4 regions of the Shewanella sp. GD03713 genome follow, and region 2 is predicted to be linked to each of the others. Evidence: predicted binding sites of a transcription regulator. Region 2 holds the regulator's gene; each other region holds the start of a gene.
What was found. Region 2 encodes sigma-54, which starts transcription at its own class of promoters, with help from an activator protein. Its sites were predicted from a motif close to GTTGGCACGNNNNTNGNNT; they were not measured.

Region 1 (3,505 bases), 440 kb from region 2:
ACGCTTTCTTGGTTACGAAGCGAGTCTGTGGCATTGGACCGTCAACGGCGTCAACCAGCAGTAATACTGAGTCCACCATAGACAGTACGCGCTCAACCTCACCACCGAAGTCGGCGTGGCCTGGGGTGTCTACGATGTTAATGCGGTAGTCGTTCCACTTGATGGCAGTATTCTTTGCCAGAATCGTGATCCCACGTTCCTTTTCAAGATCGTTGGAGTCCATCACCCGCTCAGTAGCTTCTCCCCGGGTTGCAAGGGTTCCTGATTGCGACAGCAGCTTGTCAACCAGGGTCGTTTTGCCATGGTCAACGTGCGCAATAATGGCGATGTTACGTAAATTCTCTAGCACGGATAAACCTCTTACCATCAAACAAAAATAGGGATATTTCAATATTCGTTATAGCAATCTACGTTGAGTCGCCATAAAAAAGCGTGACATTCTACTCCAGAGCGGCCTCGCCGCACAGGATTATTTTTGAACACTTATAAAACAATTTTTTGAGCACAGTGCTCAAAAGGTACTCTCTTGCCCGAGTCAAATAGCCTAAATGCACCGTTAATGCGCAGGCGATTCACCAGTTTATCTTGTCATCAACTAAGCTAAGCAGCTGAATTCACTGTTTTTCACTCAGTCCTACTTTTATCGCTCGGCCCAAAGCCGCCATAAGTATAGTCAATCCACGCCATCAAGCCGTGATGCGCCAGAGTGAGCCATAAAAATAAGCGCAGCAGGCACCAGTTAGCGGTTTCTGCGGATGCCTTTGGCCTCTGTTTCAATAAACTCTATCCCACATTGCGAACAACGAAATTAATTACTTGATAATTAAGCATTACTCAATATAACCAGCTATAACCGCCCCGCGAAAAACAGCTTAGGTTGCCACAGTTTTGTGACATTATTGCGGGCGATTGAAATAGTGAGCTTGCACGGTTATCTCGCCTCACTAATGTGCTAAATTCGTTGTGCTTTGTTTGGTTTCGAATCTTGTCAAAAGCCAGAATTGAGATACCAATCTGGCTTGCCTCTGAGCTTAATAGGCCGACGAGTTTGGGATAAATGGGCGTTGCGAGATTGCGCTCAAGTTGCTTGCACTAAAATGGTGTTGTGACGGTGCGCACCAAAATGGATTAATGCACCAAAATGCCACATGCAAACGCACCAACATAGTGCAACACGAAGTGAATTGTTGTGCACTAAAATATATAGCCTTTGATTATCAACACCTTAAATTGTTGGCATAGATATCGCTATATAGCTTGTAAGTTTGGCTCAAGCGCGACTTGAGTTAAAAGATTATAGAAGGGACATCCCTTTACCCTACCGGAGACTTGAGAATGTCAGTTGAATCAGTTTTAAAGCAACTTGAAGAATTAGAAGTTAAGTTTGTTGATTTACGTTTTACCGACACCAAAGGTAAAGAGCAGCACGTATCTATCCCTGCTCATCAGGTAGACGCTGATTTCTTCGAAGACGGCAAAATGTTTGACGGTTCGTCAATCGCTGGCTGGAAAGGCATTAACGAATCAGACATGGTGCTGATGCCAGACCCAACCACGTTTGTATTAGACCCATTCACCGAAGAAACCACTGCCCTGATCCGCTGTGACATTCTCGAGCCAGGCACTATGACTGGTTATGACCGCGACCCACGTTCTATCGCGAAAAAAGCGGAAGAATACTTACGCTCTACCGGTATCGCTGACACTGTATTAGTTGGACCAGAACCAGAATTCTTCCTGTTCGACGACGTACGTTTCGGTACTGACATGTCTGGTTGTTTCGTGAAAATCGACGCTAAAGAAGCGGCATGGAACTCTGGCACTAGCTACGAAGGTGGTAACACTGGTCACCGTCCATTCGTGAAAGGCGGTTACTTCCCAGTTGCTCCTGTTGACTCATCACAAGACTTACGTAGCGCTATGTGTTTAGTGCTCGAAGAAATGGGGCAAGTCGTTGAAGCTCACCACCACGAAGTGGCGACTGCGGGTCAAAACGAAATCGCAACTCGCTTCAACACTCTGACTAAGAAAGCGGACGAAATCCAAATTCTGAAGTACGTAGTACACAACATGGCTCACGCCTATGGTAAGACTGCGACTTTCATGCCTAAGCCAATCGTTGGCGACAACGGTAGCGGTATGCACGTTCACCAATCTCTGTCTAAAGACGGTGTGAACCTGTTCGCAGGCGACAAATACGCTGGTTTAAGTGAAACTGCACTGTACTACATCGGTGGTATCATCAAGCACGCTCGCGCGCTGAACGCTTTCACTAACCCAAGCACTAACTCTTACAAGCGTTTAGTACCACACTTCGAAGCACCAGTGATGTTAGCTTACTCAGCACGTAACCGCAGCGCTTCAATCCGTATTCCAGTGGTACCAAGCCCTAAAGGCCGTCGTATCGAAACTCGCTTCCCAGATCCACATGCAAACCCATACTTAGGTTTCGCAGCGCTGCTGATGGCGGGTATCGATGGTATCCAAAACAAGATCCATCCAGGCGAAGCTATGGATAAAGACTTGTACGATCTGCCAGCTGAAGAAGCGGCTGAAATCCCACAAGTAGCGACTTCATTAGAAAATGCGCTTGAAAACCTGCAAGCTGACCACGAGTTCTTAACTCGCGGCGGTGTATTCAGCGAAGATTTCATCCAATCTTACATTGCACTGAAATCTGCAGAAGCTGAGCGTGTAAGCCGTACAACTCACCCATTAGAGTTCGAGATGTACTACAGCCTGTAATGGCTAACGGCATCAATTAGCTGCACAACATCTACCAGCCCCGACGGTCTTCTGTCGGGGCTGTTTTGTCTCTATCGCACAGTGATTCCCAATTATTCCCCTGCCTATTCAACACCTCTACACGCATACACTCCGACCTCTCGTTGTTATCTGTCCATTTGTTGTCGCCTCGTGATTTGGGGTGCATAAAAAAGTAAAGGCTTTGTAAATCCAATTAAGAACTATTCTCGATTACAACTATAATAATGCGTCTTTTTTGGAGCCAAAAACGGAATACTCCCTATTCATATTCAGTTAGCGCATTGAATACAACCCATTAAAAACGCTTTCTGGGTCGCGAGGAAAGGCACCACAGTGCAGTCCTTTTGGCTTCTCATGTACCTATTGTTTTTGATGGAGAATACTATGCCTAAGTCTATCGGGCCGATAAGCCGACTCCTCGCAGCGGAATCTGTTCAGTAATGGTAAGGGTTAAAGGCGCTTTACAATCTTTTGTGTCTCAGTTTGAGACACAAAATGTAGCACACTAAAACCAGACTACCGGATAGTCAGGATTTTGCAAACGAGTATTTAGCTGGTGTGCTTTTGGGGTGAATTTTCAAAAAATACCCCAAAAGCAATGAAACGGGTGGCTTTAGGGAAACGCGTTTTTTCTAGGACTTCTCTTATTTCCGAGTTTGCCCATGTTTTGATCCTCACAAGGAATCAGCCAAACGTAATAGGAAGCGATTAGATAGATAAATGCACTTCCTGAACAACG
Region 2 (3,505 bases):
TATCATGGCGGTACTGCAAACCCGTAAGGAGCTCAATCGCGATCAACGCGAAGAAGAGCTGGAGCATCTGCTCGAAGAGTTCCATATCACCCATATCCGAGATAGCCAAGGCATGTCGTTATCGGGCGGTGAACGTCGCCGCGTCGAAATTGCCCGCGCCTTAGCGGCCAATCCTAAGTTTATTCTGCTCGATGAACCCTTCGCCGGTGTCGACCCGATTTCGGTTATCGATATCAAGAAAATCATCGAACAACTCAAGAGCCGAGGCCTTGGGGTACTGATCACAGACCACAATGTGCGCGAAACCTTAGACGTCTGTGAACATGCCTACATTGTTAGTCACGGAAACCTGATTGCCGAAGGAACTCCCGCAGAGATCTTAGACAATCAGCAAGTTAGGGCTGTGTACTTAGGTGAACAATTCAGGCTATAGTTACTTAAACAGAGCCAATTAGCCTTGAATTTTGGCTTATAAGCGCCATCAATATGATAACAAGCGGCCTAAATTCAAAATAATAACGTAGGGATCAGCGGTAACATGAAAGCGTCACTCCAGCTCAAACTGGGTCAACAGTTAACCATGACGCCACAACTTCAACAGGCCATTCGTCTGTTGCAATTGTCGTCATTGGAACTGCAGCAAGAGATCCAGCAAGCCTTAGACTCTAATCCTCTTCTCGAGCTGGAAGAGGAGCAATTCGACGCGCCTACCGAACGTAAGCAAGATATCGCCGATACCGACTTTAGCGAAACGACGGCCCAGCCACAGGAACAAGACAATTCCACTGTGGACATTGCCGAGTCGTTGACCAAAGAATCCCTGCCCGAAGAACTGCCCATGGACACCACTTGGGATGAAGTCTTTACCGCCTCGCCAAACTCAGGTTCTGGCGCCAGCCGTGAAGATGACATGCCCTTCCAAGGGGAAACCAGTGAAGGCCTGTACGAACATTTAGAATGGCAAAAAAACCTCACGCCCTTCTCTGAAACCGATTTAGCCATCGCCACCGCGATTATTGATGCCATCGACGATCAAGGTTATCTCACTCAAAGTACTGAAGATATCCTCGAGGCCATGGGCAATCCTGAGATAGAACTGGATGAGGTCGAAGCCGTACTCAAGCGTATTCAACACTTCGATCCCGTTGGTGTCGCCGCAAGGGATTTAAGCGAATGTCTGCTTATCCAACTCTCCCATTTTTCGCCGGATACCCCACACCTCGAAAACGCCCGCATGTTGATCAAAGATCATTTAGATCTGATCGCCGCCCGCGACTTTAGGTTGTTGATGCGTAAGACCAAACTTAAAGAGGACGAGTTAAGGGACAGCATAGCGCTGATCCAAACCTTAAACCCTCGCCCCGGTTTGCTCATCACCCCTGTTGATGAAGAATATGTCATCCCCGATGTGTCGGTATCGAAGAAAAACGGTCGCTGGGTGGTCGAGTTAAATCCAGATTGCATGCCAAAAATCAATGTTAATCAGCAATATGCAGCCATGGCGCGCAGCACCAAAAGCCAAGCCGATAGCCAATTTATCCGCGGGCATCTGCAAGAGGCCAAGTGGTTTATCAAAAGTCTTGAAAGCCGTAACGAAACACTGCTCAAGGTGGCAAACTGCATAGTGCAATATCAACAGGGTTTCTTCGAATACGGTGAAGAAGCCATGAAACCTATGGTCCTGAACGATATCGCTGAGGCGGTAGAGATGCATGAGTCCACCATTTCACGGGTGACGACGCAAAAATACATGCATACCCCAAAGGGACTTTTTGAACTAAAATATTTCTTCTCAAGCCACGTCGGGACTGATGATGGCGGTGAGTGCTCATCCACGGCAATCAGAGCCTTCATTAAGAAACTGGTTGCAGCGGAAAACCAGAAAAAACCATTAAGCGACAGCAAGATGGCACAGCTTCTGGCAGAACAGGGAATTAACGTTGCGCGCAGAACCATTGCGAAGTACAGAGAAGCGATGCTTATTCCCCCTTCCAATCAGCGTAAAAGTTTATAGCCTAAAGTGGAAATCGGAGGACGTTTATATGCAAATAAACCTGAGTGGACACCATATCGAGATTACTGAATCGTTACGGGCTTATGTTGAGGAAAAGTTTTCAAAACTTGAACGTCATTTCGAACAGATCAATAATGTGCACGTTGTGCTCAATGTTGAGAAAATGCAACAAATTGCCGAAGCGAGAATCAACCTCACCGGTGGTGAAGTCTTCGCGACTTCAGAGCATGCAGATATGTATGCTGCCATAGACGTCCTGATCGACAAGCTTGATCGTCAGGTTATTAAACACAAAGAGAAGTTAACAAAACACTAGCAATGGAACTTCGTACCATACTGCGGCCGGAATGCACGACCTGCGCCACTCCGGGCAGTAAGAAAAAGGTACTGGAACTTATCAGCGACTTAGCCGCTGCCCAGTACCCCACCCTCTCATCTCAAGAGATCTTCGAAAGCCTAGTGGCGCGCGAAAAGATGGGGAGCACAGGTATAGGTAACGGCATCGCCATTCCACATGGTCGATTAACCGATATAACACAACCCATAGCCATATTGGTGAAATGTGAGGAGCCGATAGCCTTTGATGCTATCGATAAACAACCTGTCGACATTTTATTTGCGCTGCTGGTGCCTGCTGACCAATGTCAACAGCACTTAAGCACTTTGTCCTGCATGGCTGAAAAGCTCAGCGACAAACAAATATTGAAGCAATTGCGCAAGACGCATGATGAAACGGAACTCTATCAGGTAATCACTGGATGAAACTGGTCATAGTGTCAGGGCGCTCAGGCTCAGGCAAATCGGTCGCACTAAGAGTGCTTGAAGATCTCGGCTATTATTGTGTCGATAATCTTCCGTTGCCGCTGATTGGCAGCTTACTCGAACAGCTCAAGGGCAGTAACGATCTCGTCGCCATCAGCGTCGACGTGCGTAACCTGCCGGAGCAAGACAAGGTACTCGTCAAACAGCTCGCAAGCCTGCCAGAGGGCACTGAACTTACCAGCTTCTTCTTAAATTCCAGCGATAAAGTACTGTTAAAGCGCTACAGCGAGACTCGGCGCTTACATCCCTTATCTAAGAGCCGAGTATCACTGCAAGAAGCCATCAAGCTTGAAGGCAAATTGCTCGAGCCCCTGTCACAGCAGATGGATCACTACATAGATACCTCGAATCTGAATATCTATGAACTCAGCGACCAAGTGCGGCAAATCCTGCTTGGCAGTGTCGATAAGGAACTGGTGATCAACTTCGAGTCCTTCGGTTTTAAGCATGGTATGCCAACCGAAGCCGACTTTATGTTTGATGTGCGCTTTTTACCCAATCCCCATTGGGAACCCGAGCTGCGCCCCCTTACCGGCTTAGATGAACCCGTTGCCGAGTTTTTAAATCGCCAGCCGCTGGTCAATAAGTTCATCTGGCAAATCGAGAATTTACTCGAAACTTGGTTGCCCCACTTAGAGCGTAATAACCGCAGCTATCTGACCATCGCCA
Region 3 (3,505 bases), 2.5 Mb from region 2:
GCCTCTAAACTTGAGGGCGAGAACACTTTGCTCTGTTTTTCCGCCGCATTGCGATAGGCCAGAAAATGCTTCGCAAGTCCGACTATATCTTCCCCACGCTCCCGCAATGGCGGCACTTGAATGGGAAAATGCGCTAAGCGAAAGTACAAATCTTCCCGCAGTTGTCCTTGCTCAATCGCCACTAAAGGATCGCGGTTTGTCGCCGCCACAATACGCACATTGGCCTTGAGCACCTTAGGGCTGCCGACGGGACGATATTCATTATTTTCGAGCACTCTTAACAGCTTAACTTGATGCTCTAGGGGCATTTCGGTGACTTCATCGAGGAATAAGGTGCCACCTTCGGCCTGCTCAAATACCCCTTGATGATCACGATTCGCGCCGGTAAAAGAACCTTTTACATGGCCGAAGAGTTCACTATCAACTAATTCTGGGCTCAAGGCGCCGCAGTTAATCGCAATATAGGGCTTATTCACCCGCGGGCTGGCTAAGTGAATGGTATTGGCGACCAGTTCTTTACCCGCGCCACTCTCGCCGATAATCAACACATTGCTCTCGGCGGCCGACACGCGGCGGATAGTGCGATACAAACGGTGCATAGGTAATGAGGAGCCCACCAGCAGACCATATTGGTCTAATTCGCTGGCAAAGGGACGAATGCGCGTCGAAGTATTGGCAACCAAATGCTGGGCAAAATCCGCTAAGGTTTCGCACAGCAACGACATATCGATGGGCTTACGGAAATGGTAGCCCGCGTATTTGGACAAGAGTTTATCGAGGTGAGGATTCGGCAGGCCATCGGAGAGAAAAATAAACTCCACATCCGCAATGGCGCTGGACTCGAGTAAGGCTAAATAATCTTCACGGCTTAGACGGGGCAGCTCAATGATCGCCACATCGATACGATTGGCCTCCAGCTGACTAATCCAAGATAAATCATCGGTACTGCGTAGCTTGTTGTAGGTCTGCGCGCCCTCGAGCTGTACTAATGCCTGCTCGGTCTCGAAGTCCTGTAGATGATAGAAAAGCGTTGGTCGGATCATCTTGTGCCACTCCCTGTGAATGAAGCACCACTGTATGCCAGCCGTGAAATTTTAACAATCTCAACGGTAAGAGTTGCCGATAATAAGCGAGGCACTGGCGACAATGGATAAATATCATCAGTTAAATCAATACATTAACTTATCATTAAAAAGTGAACGAAATATGCATAGAAGCTGAATGAAACTGAAATTTCCATAAAATGTTGGGCAATCCGTGTCGGCGGAGCAGCCCAAACTACCACAGGAGGTCGTTATGACGTCTAATGTTGCGCAACATCAGACCGAGTTGAGCGCCGATATTAAGCTGGTTAATGAGTTAATCGAGCTGACCCAAACCGGCGTGGATTTTTATACTCGGGCCAATACAACTGTCGATGACTACAGCCTAAAACGCATTTTTATTGCCCAAATCAAGACGTATCAAGGGATGCTGGCGCGATTTAAGCAATTGCTCACCCAATCATTACAACAAATGGGCCAGCATTCGGTGCCGCCATCACAGACTCGGCCCTATGCCGATGTCGATGCTTTACTTATTAAACAGCAACTCGCCGATGCCCTCGCCGTACTCTGCGAGCTTGAGCGTCAGCGCCTTAATCACCTCAAACAGTTAATTAAAAAGGCCAATCACCCAAGGTTAATCAGCCAATTGGCCGAGGATATTGCCTGGCTACAAATCCATTTGGATACCCTACACCTGCGTAGCCAAGCCCTGTAAGACAGCAATGCCATCCAATAACGCGGCCAACTTAGCCGCGTTTTTGTTGCCTGCGATCTATCGATTCTTAACGCCTATCCCACTTAAGCCAAACCGCTTAATCACCCTCGGTAATATTTACATTTTGTCGGTAAAAAGCGCCGATTTGCCGATTGAGCTAAACACCTAAAACAGGTCGCAAATCCAATTAATCATATTTAAAATCAGTAGGATAAAAACATTGGCACGATTCACGCTTTAGTTCCTTCGAGATAACAACGGAGGATATCATTATGAAAAACACGACAACTTTAGCCTTAACCACCTTACTTGTCGGTTCTATCAGTTTAAATGTGGCCGCCGCACAGGATTGGAAAGACGATGCCAAAGATGCTTGGCTAGATGGCAAGGCCGAAACGACTTTGTTGCTCAATACTAACCTCAACTCCTTTGACATTATGACCGACGTGAAAAACGGCCATGTCACCTTAACCGGTCAAGTGGAGAGCAGTGTCGATAAGGCGCTCGCCGCTGAGCTCATCAAAAGCTTAGATGGTGTAAAAGGGGTCGATAACAAGTTAACCGTGATGAAAGAAGACGAAGGCACCAATGAGGTGGTGAAGACCTTAACCGACTCTAAGGTCGCAACGGTCGTAAAAACCCGTCTGTTGTTCTCGACCGACGTATCGGGCACCCAAATTAACGTCGATGTTGCCGATGGCGTAGTGACCTTACAGGGTGAAGTGGCTAGCGATGCCGAGCGTCAATTAGCCCTGACCATTGCTAAAAATACCGATGATGTGAAAAAGGTCGTCGATAAAATCAAAGTCAAAACCTCATAATGGCCCTGACATTCAGCCCTTGCTAATTCAACCCTTGGTAACTCAGCTGTTGGTAACTCAGCTGTTGGTATTAGTCACTCGGGCAAAAACCACAAAACCAGCTTCGGCTGGTTTTGTTTTATTGCCGCGATGTTATGTTCATCATGCCTTAGGCTTCGGCTTCCTGTTCGAGGCAGAAGCTAAATTCATAAAAATGTTGGCCATTTTCGATGCTTATCGCCATAGTGCCATATAACCCCACCAGTTCACCCGCGCCAGAATGGGGGACAACCTCAAGGTGTAAGCGGTTTTGCCCATCGGTCATAATGCCAAAATGTTGCAACACAAAACTGCCTTGTCTACCGCACAGTTTACCCACGACTTGCTCTATCGCCACGTAACCTGCCGAGCCTTTTACCGCTGTCATGGCACTGAGCATTTCGCCTTGGCTGCGGGCTTCAAGCTCACCATAAAAGCTTTTATCTAAGGTCATTCTGCCCAAGTTCACCCCGCCAACACCTGTGGCATAGGCACTCTCTGGATTGAGCTTAACATCAAATTTGCCCGTGACTTTGGTCATTTCCATGACTCGCTCCTTGTTTTAATTTTATGCTTTATGCCAAAACCTTAGCTTTCCCAGCCGCTAGGTGAAATAAATACCTCAGCCGTAGCTGAGGTAAAATTAACTTAGCATAAGCCCAGATATAAACCTAATGCAGTGCTTTAATTTCCGATTCACTCACACCGACTTCAAGGGTTTTCGCCACCTTAGGCTCCTCTGCCATAGGTTGGCCCGCCGCCCTATCGCGGTAGGTAATCGCAACTTTATACGGCGCTTCAAAGGGATACACAGGCTCGATATTATCGACTTCGATGCGATCGCCAATAAACACACTGCCTAAGTGCACTAATCGATTTTGAGCATAATCTAAGCTAAACAAGCC
Region 4 (3,505 bases), 720 kb from region 2:
ACAGGCGAGAAGCGCTGGATCATCTCCTGCATTTGGTTTTGAGTTTCTACACCTTGGCGCAAGGAAAGCTGCACTTGAGGAATATCTTGACGCTGGGTTACCGGCGTTGTCAAAGAATGCAGTGAAGATACCGCTTTAAATTCCACAGGCTTAAACTCGCTGCCCGCCTCTTCACTACCTGAACTTAAAGCAGCAACCCTACTATCTTGCTGTGCATCGAGAGTAACCGCTAACTTAGCGTCTTTTAGCAAAAAGCCTGCGGAAATCTCGGCGCGGGATGGGGTGTCAGCAGTAAGACTCGAATCGATGGCGGTGGCAGCAGAGACATTAGTCGCTACATTAGTGCCTAAGGTATTAAGATCGTTAGTATTCGCGGCTGTTGCCGCATTCGTCGTTAATACATCACTCACAGAGGCATTGGCCGCTTTGATTGGTGTTTGATTATCAATGACTTGGGATCCCATACCTTGGGGTGCAAGAGCTTTATCTGCTGGCTGCGTCGACACATTTATCGCCTTAGCGCCAATTTCTGCGGTACCAAGCTCTTTTCCCCCTAATACGGGCTCACCCTCAATGGGTAAAATATTATTTTCGGGCGGTTTAACGAACTTTTCGCTGCGCAGACCTGTAAGTAACGCTGCATCATCAATCAAATGCGGCTCATCAACAGAGGTGCCTTGACTATCCGCTTCCGCAACAGTTACGGCCGCAACCAAAGCATCGACATCAGCAGCTGGAATCTGTGGCTCTACACTCTCAGTATCAGTGACATCAGCAGCTTGAATCGGTTGTTCTACACTTTCAGCATCAACGGCGTTCTGTTGTGAGGCTTGCTGTTGTAATAACTGTGCGGCGGCTTGCGCAGTATTTTGTCCGGCCACCTTTGGAGCGACAGCCCCAGAGTCTTCTGATTCAGTACTAACCTTCAGTTTGTTATCGCCAAGGCCAGTGTTAGTGGACTGAGCGAACTTAGCCATTTCATCGGAAAAAGTACCGTCAACAATAGAGCTGTCGGTCTGAGATTGATCATCGACTAATAACGAGGATGAGTCGGCATCGGCATCATCCGTTGCCGTGATATCAGCCTCAAGCGGCAAAGACTCGCCCGGCGCTGCCGCTTTCTTCATCTCATTTGCCATACCAATCTGGGCGAAAATCAAGTTGATATCGGCTTCATCATCAGTTTTGGTATCATCAGTGCTGGCTTCCGCTTTGGCAGATTTGACGGCCACATCCTGAGACACAGAGGTTTTAGTCGAGGGGGAAGATACGGATGTGACTGAAGCCAACGCTGCAGAAAAGTCTTCACTATTAGTATCTTGAGTCAATGCTTTACTTGAGCTAGCGCTATTTTTCGCGCTTGACGCTAATAGGATATTGTTCATTTGTTGCATATCAGCTCCTAAACATTCACCCGAAGACATAAAAACGTGTGGGCAAACGTCAATTTATGCGGCTATAGCCATCTCTGGTGTAAAGCAAGCAAATAAAGTGCCAATAAGTGAGGGTTACATTTAGAAGAAACAGCTTATACGCACAATGGCGAGCTTGGGTTAGGGTTTATTGCGGCGAAAAAACTGCTGAGAGGCAAATTCATCGGTCATCTTTTGCTCTTTTTTCAACTCAAGAGCTTGGCGTTTTTTCTCTTTATTATCCAAGAGCAGTTCAACCGCCTTGCGTTTCTTTTGCTTGTCAAGCCAATGTTGCTGACGATAGTTTTTCTGCTTCTCACCATCGGCGACCACACGATTTTGCTGGGCAATGGCCTCATCGATTTGCCGAATAAAACGATGGAATTGGTGATAATGGCTAGCGCTAATGGCTTGGCCCTGCTGGGACTGCATCTGCTTCATATAGTCCAAGCGATAATTGTTGAGTGCATCCAACTGATTTTGGCGCTTTTGACACTCTAGTTGCGCCGACTTTAGCAGCAGTGCGGCCTGCTCCTCTGCATCGAGGGCTAATTTCAACACAAGTAAGAGGGGATCGGCATTCGCCATAACAGTCTCGATTATTTACATTGTGCCGCGAGTTGCCCAAGCATGACTTGGCTATCGGCAAAACTAAAGGCATCACGCATGGTCTGCCGTAAAAAGGCATTCATCGCAGGTTGCAGGCGTATAGCGTTATCGATTCGCGGATCGCTGCCTTGGGCATAGGCACCAATCGAAATCAGATCCTTATTCTGTTGGTAGAGGGAATAAGTCTGCTTGACGCGGCGCATGGCTTCTAAGTGCTCGCTCGAAATCACCATTGGGGCCACACGGCTGATCGAAGCCTCAATATCGATTGCGGGATAATGCCCAGAATCCGCCAGCGAGCGTGAAAGCACAATATGTCCATCGAGGATCGCCCGAGAAGCATCGGCAATCGGATCCTGTTGATCGTCGCCCTCGGTCAGCACAGTATAAAATGCGGTGATAGAACCTTGTCCAGGCCCACCATTACCCGCCCGCTCAACCAAGCGTGGCAATTTAGCAAATACCGAAGGCGGATAACCTTTAGTTGCCGGCGGTTCACCTACGGCCAGAGCAATCTCACGCTGCGCTTGGGCGTAACGAGTCAGACTATCCATTAATAACAATACGTTATAGCCTAAATCACGAAAATACTCAGCGATACGAGTCGAAGTTTCACAGGCGCGAAGGCGCATCAAGGGTGAGGTATCGGCGGGCGCCGCCACCACAACAGAGCGTGCTCTGCCCTTTTCACCGAGGATTTCTTCAATAAATTCTTTAACTTCGCGGCCACGCTCCCCGACGAGTCCCACCACAATGATGTCAGCTGTCGTGCCCCGTGTCATCATCCCTAACAGCACACTCTTACCCACACCCGAGCCTGCAAATAGGCCCATACGTTGGCCCTTACCAACGGTGAGCATGGCATTGATGGCGCGCACACCCACATCGAGTGGTTCGGTAATCGCACGGCGAGAAAGTGGGTTGATGGCGTTACTGTGCCTTGGCGCCTGCTGTTCGGTCGATAACGCGCCAAGACCGTCTAACGGCACACCATTACCATCGAGCACGCGTCCCAATAGGGATAAGCCCACACTCAGCCCCGCTTGCTCACCGAGGGGGACGACACGGGCGCCGGGTAACACGCCGCGTAATTCCTCAATCGGCATAAGGTACAGCAGTTCATCGTCAAAACCGACGACTTCGGCAATCAACTCTCCAGCCATGGTTTCGATAGAGCACAGGCTGCCCACGGGCGCACGGCAACCACTCGCCTCTAAGGTTAAACCTACCACGCGCACAAGTTGACCACTGGCGACGGCTCGAAATGGCGGGACTTTGTCGATGCAATGATTCAGTTTATTCAGCAGTTGATGGCGGCGATTTTGCATCTTGCTCTCCATCAGCTTGCGACTCTGTACTCAGGGACTCGGTGCTCTGCGCCTCGTCACCTAGCTCAGCACCCGATAGCACTTTTGCGGCGTTTTCCTCATCGAGGACCGCTTGCCGTTGTTGCTGCTGATGACTCAAATGGAACTGTTGATTAC

Region 1: a site for sigma-54 is predicted at 1,233-1,251, ahead of glnA (glutamate--ammonia ligase). Genes of this name have one in related genera too.
Region 3: a site for sigma-54 is predicted at 1,981-1,999, ahead of N5E87_RS14540 (BON domain-containing protein). Genes of this name have one in related genera too.
Region 4: a site for sigma-54 is predicted at 1,481-1,499, ahead of N5E87_RS06665 (flagellar hook-length control protein FliK). Genes of this name have one in related genera too.

What each region holds. Positions count from the first base shown of each region.
Region 1 is NZ_JAOCIW010000001.1:326,547-330,051, reverse strand. Features, by position in the region: gene typA (translational GTPase TypA) at 1-349, opposite strand, end outside; gene glnA (glutamate--ammonia ligase) at 1,336-2,745, shown strand.
Region 2 is NZ_JAOCIW010000001.1:770,024-773,528, reverse strand. Features, by position in the region: gene lptB (LPS export ABC transporter ATP-binding protein) at 1-433, shown strand, start outside; gene N5E87_RS03450 (RNA polymerase factor sigma-54) at 539-2,014, shown strand; gene hpf (ribosome hibernation promoting factor) at 2,043-2,330, shown strand; gene ptsN (PTS IIA-like nitrogen regulatory protein PtsN) at 2,333-2,776, shown strand; gene rapZ (RNase adapter RapZ) at 2,773-3,505, shown strand, end outside.
Region 3 is NZ_JAOCIW010000001.1:3,294,187-3,297,691, forward strand. Features, by position in the region: gene N5E87_RS14525 (sigma-54 dependent transcriptional regulator) at 1-1,043, opposite strand, end outside; gene N5E87_RS14530 (hypothetical protein) at 1,297-1,761, shown strand; gene N5E87_RS14535 (hypothetical protein) at 1,769-1,930, shown strand; gene N5E87_RS14540 (BON domain-containing protein) at 2,034-2,582, shown strand; gene N5E87_RS14545 (DUF3224 domain-containing protein) at 2,731-3,147, opposite strand; gene N5E87_RS14550 (hypothetical protein) at 3,272-3,505, opposite strand, start outside.
Region 4 is NZ_JAOCIW010000001.1:1,487,085-1,490,589, reverse strand. Features, by position in the region: gene N5E87_RS06665 (flagellar hook-length control protein FliK) at 1-1,394, opposite strand, end outside; gene fliJ (flagellar export protein FliJ) at 1,554-2,000, opposite strand; gene fliI (flagellar protein export ATPase FliI) at 2,012-3,349, opposite strand; gene fliH (flagellar assembly protein FliH) at 3,318-3,505, opposite strand, start outside.